DNA from 2 places in the Promicromonospora sp. NPDC059942 genome. Region 1 is predicted to be linked to the other one. Evidence: predicted binding sites of a transcription regulator. Region 1 holds the regulator's gene; the other holds the start of a gene.
The links. Region 1 encodes HspR, which represses chaperone genes until heat shock. Its sites were predicted from a motif close to AAGTTGAGTCNNNNNGACTCAACTT; they were not measured.

Region 1 (7,314 bases):
CCTGCCCGAGGGGCTGGAGGACGTCACGGGCTACCCGCGCCTGCTCGCGGCCCTCGCGGACAACGGCTGGTCCGACGCCGACCTCGGCAAGCTGACCAGCGGCAACACGCTGCGGGTGCTGCGCGACGCGGAGTCGGTGGCGGCCGGTCCCGCACAGGGGTGACTCAGCTCGGGAGCTGGACCACCTTGCGCTGGAAGCCCAGGGCCACCTTCTGCAGCGACTCCAGGGGTTCCTGCTCGTTGTGGTAGCTGATCTGCCGCAGCATCGACCCGGACGACGCGAGCAGCGCGACGATCACGTCGCGTGCGTCCTCGCGCGTCTCGAGCGCCTCCTGCAGCAGGTCCTGGACGTGAGGTGATCTGAGGCCGTCTTCTTCGGGATCGAGCAGCGCTGTCAGGAGCGCGATCGACAACGAGCTCCCGTGGATGCTTGCCATGGTGGTCTCCCCCGGTCGGGGCCCGGAGTCCCGGGCATCAGGCACCCGCGGGCTGGCCCGCGGGGTACTCGTCCGATGCCCCACCCCCTGTGGCCTCGGCCGTGCACCCTTGTGTACCGCACGTGAGAGCGTCGCGCCTGTTGACAGGGGCGAAAAGATGGCGGACGGCGGGGTGTCGTGGTGCTCCGGCCGGCCGGATCAACCGTGCAGGATGAGCTGGAACACGACGTGGTCCTGCCACTCGCCGGCGATCTTGAGGTAGCTGGGCGCGAACCCGATGCGCTCGAAGCCGACCTGCGTCAGCACGGCCTGCGACGCCGTGTTGTGCGGCAGCGTGGCCGCCTGCAGGCGGTGCAGGCCCAGGTCGTCCCGGGCGTGGGCCACGAGCGCCCCGACGGCCCTGGTCATCAGGCCGCGCCCGGTGTACCCGGCGTCCAGCCAGTAGCCGAGGTGCCCGTTCTCGAAGGCCCCGTGGACCACGTCGGTGAGGTTCAGCCGGCCAACGATCAGGCCGTCCGACTCGAGCACGGTGTACAGCCCGCGGCCGGTCGAGTTCTCCAGGACCTGTGTCCACAGGCGCTCCCGGTGCCAGTCGGCGGTGTAGAACTCCTCGGGCCGCTCGGGTTCCCACGGGGCGAGGTGCGCGCGGTTGCGGACGTAGGCGTCGGCGAGCGCGACGGCGTCGTCCTTGCTGAGCTCGCGCAGCGCGACGTCGGCCGTCAGTGCGGCATGGAAGGGCATGCTGCTCACGATAATCCCGCCGGGAACTTTTCAGCCCGGTTCATAGTTGAGTGAAGTGGACTCAACTTTGCGAGGGTCGGCTTGCTTCCTCGCGAACACCGGCTTAAGTTGAGTGCAGCAGACTCAATCTGTCGAAGGAAGGCAGCAGACATGGCACGCGCAGTAGGTATCGACCTCGGTACGACGAACTCGGTGGTGGCAGTCCTCGAGGGCGGGGAGCCCACCGTCATCGCCAACGCGGAGGGCTCGCGGACCACCCCCTCGGTGGTCGCGTTCTCCAAGACGGGCGAGGTCCTGGTCGGTGAGGTCGCCAAGCGGCAGGCCGTCACCAACGTGGACCGCACCATCTCCTCGGTCAAGCGCCACATGGGCACGGACTGGACCGTCGACATCGACGACAAGAAGTACACCGCGCAGGAGATCTCGGCCCGCATCCTGGGCAAGCTCAAGCGCGACGCCGAGGAGTACCTGGGCGAGCCCGTCACCGAGGCCGTCATCACGGTCCCGGCGTACTTCAACGACGCCGAGCGTCAGGCGACCAAGGACGCCGGCCAGATCGCCGGCCTGGACGTCAAGCGCATCGTCAACGAGCCCACCGCGGCCGCGCTCGCCTACGGCCTGGAGAAGGGCAAGGAGGACGAGCTCATCCTGGTCTTCGACCTCGGTGGCGGCACGTTCGACGTCTCCCTCCTCGAGGTGGGCAAGGACGAGGACGACTTCTCGACCATCCAGGTGCGCGCCACCTCCGGCGACAACCGCCTCGGTGGTGACGACTGGGACCAGCGCGTCGTGGAGCACCTCATCAAGCAGGTGAAGAACTCCTCGGGCGTCGACCTGTCGAAGGACAAGATCGCCCTGCAGCGCCTCCGTGAGGCCGCTGAGCAGGCCAAGAAGGAGCTCTCGTCCGCGACGAGCACCAACATCTCGATGCAGTACCTCTCGATGAGCGAGAACGGCCCCATCCACCTGGACGAGAAGCTCACGCGGGCTCAGTTCCAGCAGATGACGCAGGACCTCATCGACCGCACCAAGGCGCCGTTCCACGCCGTGATCCGCGACGCCGGCATCTCGGTCTCCGACATCGACCACGTGGTGCTCGTGGGTGGCTCCACCCGCATGCCCGCCGTGACCGAGGTCGTCAAGGAGCTCACCGGTGGCCGCGAGCCCAACAAGGGCGTGAACCCGGACGAGGTCGTCGCCGTCGGCGCCGTGCTGCAGGCCGGCGTCATCTCCGGTGACCGCAAGGACGTCCTGCTGATCGACGTCACCCCGCTGTCCCTCGGTATCGAGACCAAGGGTGGCGTGATGACCAAGCTCATCGAGCGCAACACCGCGATCCCGACCAAGCGCAGCGAGGTCTTCTCCACGGCGGACGACAACCAGCCGTCCGTGGCGATCCAGGTGTTCCAGGGCGAGCGCGAGTTCACCCGTGACAACAAGCCGCTGGGCGTCTTCGAGCTCACCGGCATCGCGCCGGCCCCGCGCGGCGTGCCGCAGATCGAGGTCACGTTCGACATCGACGCGAACGGCATCGTGCACGTGTCCGCCAAGGACCGCGGCACGGGCATGGAGCAGTCGATGAAGATCACGGGCGGCTCCGCGCTCCCCAAGGACGACATCGACCGCATGGTCAAGGACGCCGAGCTGCACGCCGAGGAGGACAAGAAGCGGCGCGAGGAGGCGGACACCCGCAACCAGGCCGAGGCCTTCGCGTACTCCATGGAGAAGCAGATCGCGGACAACCGCGACAAGCTCCCGGCCGAGGTCGTCACCGAGGTCGAGGCCGACATCGCCGCCGTGAAGGCCGCGCTCGAGGCCGAGGACGCCGACGCCGTGAAGAGCTCGTACGAGAAGCTCGGCGCGTCGTCGCAGAAGATCGGCGAGGCGCTGTACGCGGCCGAGCAGCCCGCGGCGCAGGGTGCCGAGGGCAATCCGCAGCCGGCGAACGCCCAGTCCGCCAAGGACGAGGACGTCGTCGACGCCGAGATCGTGGACGACGAGGACGAGCGCAAGTGACGGACGAGCACCAGCAGGGACCCCCCGAGCCCGAGGGCTCGGGGGAGCACCCCTTCCAGTTCACGGACAAGCGCAAGGTGAACGCCTCCGGCGACGAGGCGCGCCCGGCCGAGCCCGCTCCGGCGGACGACGCCGCCGCGGCGGACGACTCCGCCGCGGCCCCCGCCCAGGGGGACGCGTCTGGCGACCCGCTGGCCGGGCTCGACTTCGAGCCCTCCGGTGACGCCGCCGAGGCGTCCGCGGTCCTCAAGGCCAAGGCCGAGGCGGCGGAGCACCTGGACGCGCTGCAGCGCGAGCGGGCCAGCTTCACGAACTACCGCAACCGGGCGCTGCGCGACCAGGACGCCGCGCGCGACCGGGGCGTGCAGGACGTGCTGGCGGCGCTGCTGCCCGTGCTCGACGACGTCGAGCGCGCGAAGCAGCACGGCGAGCTGAGCGGTCCCATGGCGGCGATCGCGGAGAAGCTCGACCAGAGCCTGCAGAAGTTCGGCGTCGAGCGGTTCGGCAAGGTGGGGGAGGAGTTCGACCCCACCCTGCACGAGGCGCTCATGCACTCGACCGACGCGGACGCGACGGCCGCCACGGTGAACCTCGTGGTGGAGCCCGGGTACAAGATCGGCGACAAGGTGGTCCGGGCGGCGCGCGTAGGCGTCGTCGGGCCCGAGTAGTCCTGGTCCCGGCGGCCGGGCCCGACCCTGAGGGGGCGGGCCCGGCTTCCGGGCCACAGTGCGGAAGGAGGTGCCATGACCGGTCAGGACTGGATGGAGAAGGACTTCTACGCCGTGCTGGGCGTGTCCAAGGACGCCGACGACGCGGCCGTCAAGAAGGCCTACCGCAAGCTCGCGCGCCAGTACCACCCCGACCAGAACCAGGGGAACGCCGCGGCGGAGTCCAAGTTCAAGGAGATCGGCGAGGCCTACGCGGTGCTCTCCGACGCGGAGCAGCGCCGCCAGTACGACGCGGTGCGCGCCATGGCGGGCGGCGCCCGCTTCTCGGCGGGTGCCGGCGGTGCCGGGGCCGGCGGGTTCGAGGACATCATGGGCGCCATGTTCGGCGGCGCCCAGGGCACGGGCGGCCGGGGCGGGCCGCGCGTCCGCTACCCGCAGGGCGGGAACGGCGGCTTCGAGGACATCCTCGGCTCCATGTTCGGCGCCGGCGCAGGCCGAACGGCCTACGGCGCGGGAACCACCGGATACACGACCCCGACCCCGGGCGCGGACGTCGTCGCCCAGGTCACGCTGCCGTTCCGGGCAGCCGTGGAGGGTACGACGGCGGAGCTCGAGGTCAACGGCCGCACCATCACGGCCCGGATCCCCGCGGGGATCAACGACGGCAAGAAGATCCGGCTGCGCGGCAAGGGCCGGCCCGGGGTGGCCGGCGGTCCGGCGGGCGACCTCGTGGTCACCGTGCACGTCACGCCCCACCCGGTCTGGACGCTGGACGGCGTGGACCTGCGCATGACCGTGCCCGTCACGTTCGCGGAGGCGGCGCTCGGCACCACGCTGGAGGTGCCCACCCTGGACGGCGCCACCGTGCGGCTCAAGGTGCCCGCGGGCACGCCGTCGGGCCGGGTGCTGCGCGTCAAGGGCCGTGGCGTGCGGACGGCGAACGCGACCGGTGACCTGCTCTTCACCGTGCAGGTGGCCGTGCCGCAGAAGCTCAGCAAGAAGGCCAGGCAGGCGCTGGAGACGTTCGCCGCCGAGAGCGACGGCGAGGACGTGCGCGCCGGGCTGGCCGCGCGGGCGGCGGAATGACGACCGGTGCGGTGGGGCGGCTGCCCTGCCGCACCGGGTTCGGCTAACCTGCCCGCACCAACAGTGCAAAACAGACTTGGGAGGTGCGCATGGTCGACGACGACACACCCGTGCTCACCGTGTCCAAGGCCGCCGAGCTCGCGGGCATGCACCCGCAGACGCTGCGGCAGTACGACCGGCTCGGCCTGGTGGTGCCCCGGCGTACGCGCGGCCGCGGCCGCCGGTACTCGCGGCGCGACATCGCACGCCTGCTCCAGGTCCAGCGGCTCGCCCAGGGCGAGGGCATCAACCTCGCCGGGATCAAGCGGATCCTCGACCTGGAGGCGCACGTCTCCGTCCTGGAGGAGCGCCTCGGCGACCTGCTGATGCGGGTCCAGGAGGAGGGGCGCGTGTTCGCCGCCGGGCCGGCCGCGGGCGACGTCGTGGTGGTCCAGCGTGGTCAGCGCGTCCGCAGCGCGGCGGTGCGCGTCGACCTGGAGCACCGTGCCGCCGGCGGGGGCGCCGTGGTGCTCTGGCGGCCGGCCCCGCGGCGCGAGGAGTGACCGCTTCCTCGGTGCGCGGCTGATTTCAGCAATGCCATTCTTTCGTTAATCAAGAATGCACGCCCGAGTATAGGTAAGGCATTCCTTGCTCTACGCGATCCGCCATTTCGGAATACGATCGGTGTATTCCGCAGGAGTGACGCACCGAGCGAGGAGAGATGCCATGAGCACGCTGATGGAAATGCCCGAGGTCGTCGAGTGCTCGATCGACGGCTGCGGGTACAACCACGAGCACGGCTGCCACGCCGGCGCCGTCACCATCGGAGGGCACGCGGGCGACGCCGCCTGTGCCACGTTCATCCCCCTGAGCACCAAGGGCGGCCTGGAGAAGGTGATCGCCCACGTCGGCGCCTGCCAGCGCGCGGAGTGCGCCCACAACGACCACCTGGAGTGCAACGCGACGTCGATCCGCGTGGGACCGGGCCCCGAGGACCCGGGCCACGCCGACTGCCTCACCTTCGAGCCGAACGGCGCAGCGCAGCAGGTCTGAGTACGTCAGGCAGGGCCGAGGGTCCGGGTGCTCGTCGTCGAGCACCCGGACCCTCAGCGCGCCAGGTGGTCCAGGAGGAGCAGGGCGTCGCCGTGCGTCCCGGGGAGCCGCTCGACCCACACCCGGGTCGGGCGGCGCACCTCTGTCGTCAGGCCGAGCACCTCGGCGTTGCGCTCCACGACGCGGCGCAGCGACTGGCCGAGCTCCGCCGTCGTCGGACCGCGCTCGCACAGCACCACGAACGTGCCGTCGCCCACGGCGGCCATCGGGTGGCCCTCGCCGAACACCTGGTGCAGGGTGCGGCCGATCGCGGCGGAGCGCGCCAGGCGCTGCCAGGTGTCGAGGTTCTCCAGGCCCACGTCGAGCACCAGCAGGCAGTGGGACTCGCCCGCGGTCGAGCCGGTGCGCTGGGCCACGCCGTAGGTCTCGCGCAGCCGCTCGCCCAGGTACTCACCCGTGGGCAGACCGGTCGAGGGGTCGTGCGTGGCGATCTGGTAGGGCACGCGCTCGCGCTCCCCGACCCAGCCGATCGCCGCGGCGCGCAGCGCGCCGACGTCCGTGGGGCGCCCGAAGGCGGCGTAGAGGCAGGCGACGTCGTCCAGGGCCTCGGTGATCCCGGCACCCACACCGGCGCGCGCCGCACCGAGCCGCTCGGCCGGCGCGATCACGCCACGGCCCTCGGCCAGTGCCTCTGCTAGCGCTTCTGCGGCGGGGTGCTCCCAGTCGTTCGGCCGGATCCATACCGACGCCAGACTCGTAGCGCGCCACCGCTCGCGCAGGTCGTGCACACGCACCCGCGCCTCCTGCTGTGCCTCGCTCATACTGATGGGACCCTCACGGGGATACATCATGACGCACCTTCGGAGGTGACGTGCCGGACTTCACCCGGGCATCACCCCGGAATCTGGAATTCCACCCCCTAAATCTTGCGCCTGGCTCTATAGTCTTGGCAGGACGGCGACAGTCAACGGCAGCGCGACCACCGCGAGAGTCTGGGTAGACGTGAGGCAAGTCGAGAGCAGCACAGGGGAAACCCCTAGCGACGCGGAACTGATCCTGCAGGTCAGGTCAGGTGACCGCGATGCTTTTGGCGTGCTCTACGAGCGTCACTCGGCCGCCGCTCGCGCCCTCGCCCGCCAGTACGTCCCGGCCGCCGACGCGGAGGATGTCGTCGCCGACGCGTTCAGCAAGCTGTTCGAGATGCTGCGCCGCGGGGTCGGCCCCGACGCCGGGTTCCGCCCGTACCTGTACACGATGGTCCGCCACCGGTCGTTCGACGTGTCGCGCGGCGCCGCGCGCACCCGACCGAGCACCGACGACGAGATCGAGTCCGT
Region 2 (7,314 bases), on a different contig from region 1:
GGCCAGGTCGAGCTGACGAAGAACGAGAAGTACGACGGCGACGACGCCGCCTCGATCGACACCGTCAACCTGCTGCCGTACACGTCCACCGACGCCGAGGTGAACGCGGTGCGGTCCGGCGCCGTCGACTACGGGTACATCCCGACCACCGGCCTGGACGCGCCGGAGCAGTACGAGTCGCTCGGCTACGCCGTCGAGCCGTGGGCGGGCTGGTCCATCACCTACCTGCCGTACAACTTCAACCACCCCGAGCTCGGTCCGGTCTACCGCCAGCTCTACGTGCGCCAGGCGCTGCAGCACCTCGTGGACCAGGAGCAGATCTCCGACGTCATCTGGAAGGGTGCCGCTCTGCCCGGCTACGGCCCCGTGCCGCAGAACCCCGAGAGCGACTTCCTCTCCGAGGAGCAGAAGACGAACCCGTACCCGTTCGACCCCGAGGCGGCGGCCGCGCTGCTGGCCGACCACGGCTGGACCGCGGGGTCCGACGGCGTGCTGGAGTGCACCAAGCCGGGCGACGGCGACGACGAGTGCGGCAAGGACGTCGAGAAGGGCCAGAAGCTGGCGATCACGATCCTGACGCAGAGCGGCTCGGCCGAGACCGACAACATGTTCGCCGAGATCAAGTCGACCTTCGACCAGGCCGGCGTCTCCGTCACCATCGAGTCGGCGCCGCTGAACACGGTGCTGTCCTCCATCGCCCCGTGCACCGCCGACCAGGCGGACTGCGACTGGGAGCTGCCGTTCTTCGGCACCGCCGGCAGCTGGTACTTCGGCGGCTACCCGAGCGGCGAGCGCGTGTTCGGCACGGGTGCCGCGTCGAACTTCGGCTCGTACTCGGACGACGCGTTCGACACCCTCATGCACGACTCCACCGAGAGCACCGACGCCTCCGTCATGCAGGAGTACTCGAAGTTCGGCGCCGAGAACCTGCCGGTCATGTGGCTGCCGAACCCCGTCTACCAGGTCTCCGTGATCAAGGACGGGCTGGAGGGCACCACGCAGGACCCGCTCGCCAGCTTCCACCCGCAGCGCTGGAGCTGGGCCGGCTGACATGACGACAGCCATCCCCGCGCAGAGCGGGGCCGAGGTCGCCGTGGCGACGCCCACCCGGGCGTCCCGCGGCGGCTTCGGCCGCTTCCTGATCCGCCGCGTGCTCCAGGCGCTCGCCGTGATCCTCGTGGTCAGCGTGATCGTGTTCGCGCTGCTGCACGCGCTGCCGGGCGGTCCCGCCCGCGGCGTCCTCGGCCAGCAGGCCACCCCCGAGCAGATCGCGGCCTTCGAGGCCGCCAACGGCCTGGACCAGCCCGTGGTGCTCCAGTACCTCTCGTTCCTGGGGCGCTCGCTCACGGGCGACCTCGGCGAGTCGTACCTGCTCAACCAGTCGGTCTCCGACGCGATCGCGCTGCGGCTGCCCAAGACGCTGCTGCTGACCGGGCTCTCGCTGGTCGTCGCGGTGCTGATCGCCGTCCCGGCCGGCATCTACCAGGCCGTGCGCCGCAACCGCGCCGTCGACTACTGGCTGTCCACGCTGGCGATCGTCGCCTACTCGACCCCCACGTTCTTCCTCGGGATGCTCCTGATCCTGCTGCTCAGCCAGAACGCCGGGCTGTTCCCCGCGGCGGCGCCACAGGGCACCGGGATCGCCGAGGTGCTGGCGCAGCCCGCCGGGCTGGTGCTGCCCGTGCTGACGGGCGCCGTGCCGATCGTGGCGACGTTCAGCCGCTACATGCGGTCCTCGACCCTCGACAACCTGGGCGAGGACTACGTGCGCACCGCCCGCGCCAAGGGCACCGCCTACCGGCGCGTCGTGCTGCGGCACGTGCTGCGCAACTCGCTCACGCCGGTCGTCGCGATGCTCGGCTACTACCTGCCCGTCATGTTCGGCGGCGCGCTCGTCGTGGAGCAGCTCTTCAACTACCCGGGCATGGGCCTGCTGTTCTGGAGCGCCGCGCAGAGCAGCGACTTCCCGGTGCTGCTGGGCTGCGTGCTCGTCATCTCGGTCGCCACCGTCGTCGGCTCGCTGCTGGCCGACCTGCTCCAGGCCCTCCTGGACCCGCGCACCCGAGGAGGTCTGCGATGACGGGGCTGCGGAGGTTCGCCCGCAACCGGCTCGCGATGGTGGGCGCCGTGGCGCTCGCCGTGCTGGTGCTGTTCGTGCTGATCGGCCCGCTCGTGTACCCCACGGAGCAGGTCGCGACCGACCTCGGCGCCGCCAACCTGCCGCCCGGCGTCGACGGGCACCCGCTCGGCACCGACGCGCTCGGCTACGACAACCTGGGCCGGCTCATGGTGGCCGGCCGGGTGTCGCTCCTGGTCGGCGTGCTGGCCGGGGCGCTCGCGACCGTCGTCGGCACCCTCTGGGGCGCCGTGGCCGGGTACGTGGGCGGCGTCGTGGACGCCGTCATGATGCGCGTGGTCGACGCCGGGATCGCCATCCCCGCGATCTTCCTGCTGCTGGTGCTCTCGACCATCGTGCGGCCGACGGTCGGCATGATGATCGTGGTGCTGGGCCTGGTGTCCTGGCTGGTCCCGGCCCGGCTCATCCGGGCGGAGGCCCTGTCGGTCCGCACACGCGACTACGTGGTGGCGGCCCGCGCGATGGGTGCCACGCACCGCCGCACCGTGCTGACCCACGTCATCCCCAACACCGTGGGCACCGTGGTCGTCAACGCGACCTTCCAGGTGGCCGACGCCATCCTGCTCGTCGCCTACATCAGCTTTCTCGGGATGGGCGTCCAGCCGCCCACGACCGACTGGGGCGCCATGCTCAACGACGGCATCAACTACATCTACCAGGGCGCGTGGTGGCTCATCCTGCCGCCGGGCCTCGCGATCGTGATCGTGGTCTGCGCCCTGAACTTCGTGGGCGACGGGCTGCGGGACGTCGTCGACGTGAAGGGGAGGACCGCATGAGCGACGTCGTCCTGCGCATCGCGGACCTGAACGTCACCTTCTCCACCGACTCCGGGGACGTGCCCGCGGTTCGCGGCATCGACCTGGAGGTACGGCGCGGCCGGGTGGTGGCGCTGGTGGGCGAGTCCGGTTCCGGCAAGAGCGTCACCTCGCTGTCCGTCCTGGGCCTCCTGCCCGGGACGGCGCGCGTCACGGGTTCGGTCGAGCTGGCCGACGGCGACGGCCTGCGCGACGTCGTCACCACGCCCGAGGACCAGCTCGTGGACCTGCGCGGCCGCGTGGCGTCCATGGTGTTCCAGGAGCCGATGACGGCGCTCAACCTGACCATGACCCTGGGCGACCAGGTCGCCGAGGCGGTGCTGAACCACGAGCGCGTGCCGCGCGCCGTCGCCCGCGAGCGGGCCGTGGAGCTGCTGCGGTCGGTGGGCATCCCCGAGCCCGAGCGGCGGGCGGGGCAGTACCCGCACGAGCTGTCCGGCGGGCAACGGCAGCGTGTCGTCATCGCCATCGCGCTGGCCTGCAAGCCGCGGCTGATCGTCGCGGACGAGCCGACCACGGCGCTCGACGTGACGGTGCAGGCCGGGATCCTCGACCTGCTGCGCGAGCTGGTGGCGCAGCACGACACGGCGTTGTTGCTGGTCACGCACAACATGGGCGTGGTGGCCGACCTCGCCGACGAGGTGGCCGTGATGAGCGGCGGCCGGATCGTGGAGCACGGGCCGGTGGAGCAGGTGCTGCTCGCCCCCGCGCACGAGTACACGCGGGCGCTGCTGGACGCGGTGCCGGCGGCGCCGCCGGCGAGCGTGGTTGCCGTGGGTGCCGGGTCTGTCGGTGCCGGTTCTGCCGGGGCTGCGGCGGTCGGCGCGGCTCCTGCCGGGCGGCCGGCCGAAGGCCCGGACGACGACCGCGAGGTCGTGCTCGACCTGCGCGGCGTCAGCCTCGACTACCGGGTGCAGGGCCGCCACGTGCGCGCCGTCGAGCGCCTCGACCTCACCGTGCGCGCGGGCGAGATGCTGGGCCTGGTCGGCGAGTCCGGCTCGGGCAAGTCGACGGCGGGCCGGGCCTGCCTGGGCCTGCTCGCGCCGTCCGAGGGCGAGGTGCTGCTGCTCGGGACGTCCGTCGCCCGGGCGCGCGGCCGGGCGCGCCGGCGCCTGCTGGCCGACGTCGGCGTCGTGTTCCAGGACCCGGGCGGGTCGCTCGACCCGCGCCGGCTGGTGGGCGAGTCGATCGCGGAGCCGCTGGCGATCCACGGCCGGGACGGGCGGCGGCTGTCCCCGGCCGAGAAGCGGGCGCGGGTGCGGGAGCTGCTGGACGCCGTCCGGCTGCCCGCGGGCGCCGAGCGGCGCTATCCGCACGAGTTCTCCGGCGGGCAGCGGCAGCGCATCGGGCTCGCCCGCGCGCTCGCGCTGCGCCCCCGCCTGCTGGTGGCCGACGAGCCGACGAGTGCGCTGGACGTGTCCGTGCAGGCCGAGGTGCTGCAGGTGCTGCGCGACCTGCACGCGGAGCTGGGGTTCGGCTGCCTGTTCATCAGCCACGACCTGGGCGTGGTGCACGAGCTGACCGACCGCGTGGCCGTGCTGCGCTCGGGCCGCCTCGTGGAGAGCGGCGCGACGGCGGAGGTGTTCAGCGCGCCCCGCGAGCTGTACACCGCGGAGCTGCTGGCCTCGGTGCCGACGCCGGACCCGGTGGCGCAGCGGGCACGGCGCGCGGCGCGGCTGCGGCTGGCCTCCGCCGAGGACGTCGCCCCGGCCGCCGGTGCCGCCCGATGACGGACCGGCCCACGGCCGGCGTCGACATCGGGGGCACCAAGATCAAGGCCGCCGTCGTCACGCCCGACGGCGAGGTGCTCGCCTCCGCGACCGCGCCCACGCCGTCGGGCGGCGCGGCGATGCTCGACGTCGCGGCCGACCTGGTGGCGCGCGCGACGGCGTCGGCGGGTGTGCCGGTGGCCGCCGTCGGGGTCGGGGCGGCGGGCGTCGTCGACCCGGTGACGGGCGAGGTGCTCGCGGCGAGCGACTCCTTCGTGGACTGGGTGGGCACGAACCTGCGCTCGGGGCTCGCCGCCCGGACCGGGCTGCCGGTGACCGTCGCGAACGACGTCGACTCGTTCCTCGTGGGCGAGGCGACCTGGGGCGCCGTCCGCGGCGTCCGGTCGGCCGCGGGCATCGCGCTCGGGACCGGCGTCGGGGGAGCGCTGTGGCTGGACGGCACGCTGTACCGCGGCGCGGGCGCGGCCGGGGAGATCGGCCACATGCCCGGGTTCGGCGACGCGCGGTGCACCTGCGGGCAGCGGGGGCACCTGGAGACGCTCGCGTCCGGACGGTCGGTGGAGCGGCGGTACGCGGAGGTGGTCGGGGCGGGCTCGGCCGCGGCGGACGGCGGTGGACCGGACGGCGGGGGGCCGGGCGGCGTCCGTGCCGCGGAGATCGAGGCCCGCGCGCGGGCCGGCGACGAGGCGGCGCTCCGGGTGCTCGCCGACGCCGGCCTCGCGGTCGGGTCGGCGGTGCTGGTGCTCGCGGCGCTGCTCGACGTCGGGCACGTGGTGGTGGGCGGCGGGTTGGCCCACGCCTGGGACCTGCTGGAACCCGCGATCCGGGCCCGGCTGGACGACGAGCCGCCGGTCTCGGGGCACACGGTCGAGGTGCGTCGTGCCGTCCTGGGCGGCGACGCGACGGTGGTGGGCGCGGCGGCGCTCGCCCGGCCCTAGCGGGCGGCGCACATGACATCGGTCCGTTGCGTTGAGATCGGTCCAGCGATGGACCGATCTCAACGCAGGGGACCGATCTCGGTGAGTTCGGTCGGTTGCCCCACACACACGGACGGCGCCCGGCCGCGGTGAGCGGTCGGGCGCCGTCGGGTGGCTGCCTGGGGGGATCAGGCGGCGGTGGTGACCTCGATGCGCTGCGGCGTGGTGCCGGCGAAGACGCCCGGCACGGTGACCGTCAGCACGCCCGCGTCGTAGGACGCGCGGACGACGTCGCCGTCCACGGCCTTGGGCAGCGTGACGACGCGGCGGAAGGAACCGAAGCGGACCTCCGAGATACGGCGGCCCTCGGACTCCTCCGAGCGCTGGTCCTTGCGCTCGCCGCGGACGACGAGCTTGCGGCCCTCGACCTCGACGGTGATGTCGTCGGCCGGGTTCACGCCCGGCAGGTCGAGACGGGCGACGAGGTCCTCGCCCTCACGGTAGACGTCGGCCGCGGGCACGACGCCCTCGGAGACGCCGAGCTGCTGGCTCCACGGCTCGCGCAGCCAGGTGCTGGCGAACGGGGAACGGGTAAGAACGGTGGTCATGATGTCCTCCTCCGGACGGGTCTGATGACGGGTACAACCTGAGTCGACCCGACTCAATTTCCGGGTTCGCCGACGGCGGACGTGGCCCCTCCCGCGCCCCGTGTCAGTGGCTGGTGATCGTCAGGCTCGCGTCGTCCGGGCCCACGACGACGTCGGCCGTGCCGCCGACCGGGATCGTGAGCAACGGGCTGGTGTGCCCGAGGTCGACGCCCGCCAGCACCGGCTTGCCGGCCAGCGCGGGTTGGCGCGCGACGATCTCGTCGAGCGCCGCACGCGTCATGCCCGTGGCGGCCTGGAACCGGCCGACCACCAGGCCGGTCACCCCGGCGGCGTCGGGCAGCTGGAGCAGGGAGGTGAGGTTGCGCGCGAAGGCGACCGTGTTGGACTCGAAGTCGTCCTCCACGAAGAGCAGCGCGCCGTCGAGCGACGGCATGTTCGCGGTGCCCTGGAGCAGGTTGAGGGTGCAGAGGTTGCCGCCCACGATCCGGCCCGACGCCTGCCCCGGGCGCAGCCGCCACCAGCCCTCGTTGGTCACGGGGGTGCGGGCGTCCTGGTCGAGGAACCAGAGGTCGTCCGTCCAGGCCGCGGAGGGCTCGACGGCGATCGGGGCGTCGTCGGTCACCGCGGCGCGGAACCAGTCGCCGGTGGGCTCGAAGTGGTCGCGCATGCCCCAGCTCGACCAGTGCGGGCCGGAATAGGTGATCAGGCCCGTGCGGGCGAGGATCGCGTTCTGCAGCGCCGTGATGTCCGAGTAGCCGCAGAACACCTTGGGGTGCGCGGCGATCAGGTCGAAGTCGAGGTAGGGGAGCAGCTCGTTGCTGTTGAACCCGCCGATGACCGTGAGGATGCCGGCGACCGAGGGGTCGGCGAACGCGGCGTGCAGGTCGGCGACGCGGTGCTCGATCGAGGAGCTGCGGAACTGGTCGTCCTCGTCGACGTGCTCGCCGAACGTCAGCGTGAGTCCCATGGCGGCGAACCGCTCGTCGATCCAGCGGGTGTTGTCGTGCTCCATGACCATCGCCCGCGACCTGGCGGGAGCGATGACGCGGACGGTGTCGCCGGAGCGGAGCCGGGGCGGGACGATGGTTGCGTGCGCTGACATGACCG

Region 2: the regulator HspR is predicted to act here: its motif matches at 6,243-6,267, upstream of ACFV9Q_RS18935 (Hsp20/alpha crystallin family protein).

What each region holds. Positions count from the first base shown of each region.
Region 1 covers NZ_JBHWLR010000015.1:48,331-55,644, forward strand. The annotation lists gene ACFV9Q_RS21700 (dipeptidase) at 1-163, shown strand, start outside; gene ACFV9Q_RS21705 (hypothetical protein) at 165-437, opposite strand; gene ACFV9Q_RS21710 (GNAT family N-acetyltransferase) at 636-1,178, opposite strand; gene dnaK (molecular chaperone DnaK) at 1,329-3,194, shown strand; gene grpE (nucleotide exchange factor GrpE) at 3,191-3,862, shown strand; gene ACFV9Q_RS21725 (DnaJ C-terminal domain-containing protein) at 3,938-4,948, shown strand; gene ACFV9Q_RS21730 (heat shock protein transcriptional repressor HspR) at 5,038-5,490, shown strand; gene ACFV9Q_RS21735 (DUF1540 domain-containing protein) at 5,654-5,980, shown strand; gene ACFV9Q_RS21740 (hypothetical protein) at 6,034-6,801, opposite strand; gene ACFV9Q_RS21745 (sigma-70 family RNA polymerase sigma factor) at 7,073-7,314, shown strand, end outside.
Region 2 covers NZ_JBHWLR010000011.1:180,345-187,658, forward strand. The annotation lists gene ACFV9Q_RS18910 (peptide ABC transporter substrate-binding protein) at 1-1,050, shown strand, start outside; gene ACFV9Q_RS18915 (ABC transporter permease) at 1,052-2,080, shown strand; gene ACFV9Q_RS18920 (ABC transporter permease) at 2,077-2,913, shown strand; gene ACFV9Q_RS18925 (dipeptide ABC transporter ATP-binding protein) at 2,910-4,682, shown strand; gene ACFV9Q_RS18930 (ROK family protein) at 4,679-5,620, shown strand; gene ACFV9Q_RS18935 (Hsp20/alpha crystallin family protein) at 5,788-6,207, opposite strand; gene ACFV9Q_RS18940 (S66 peptidase family protein) at 6,311-7,309, opposite strand.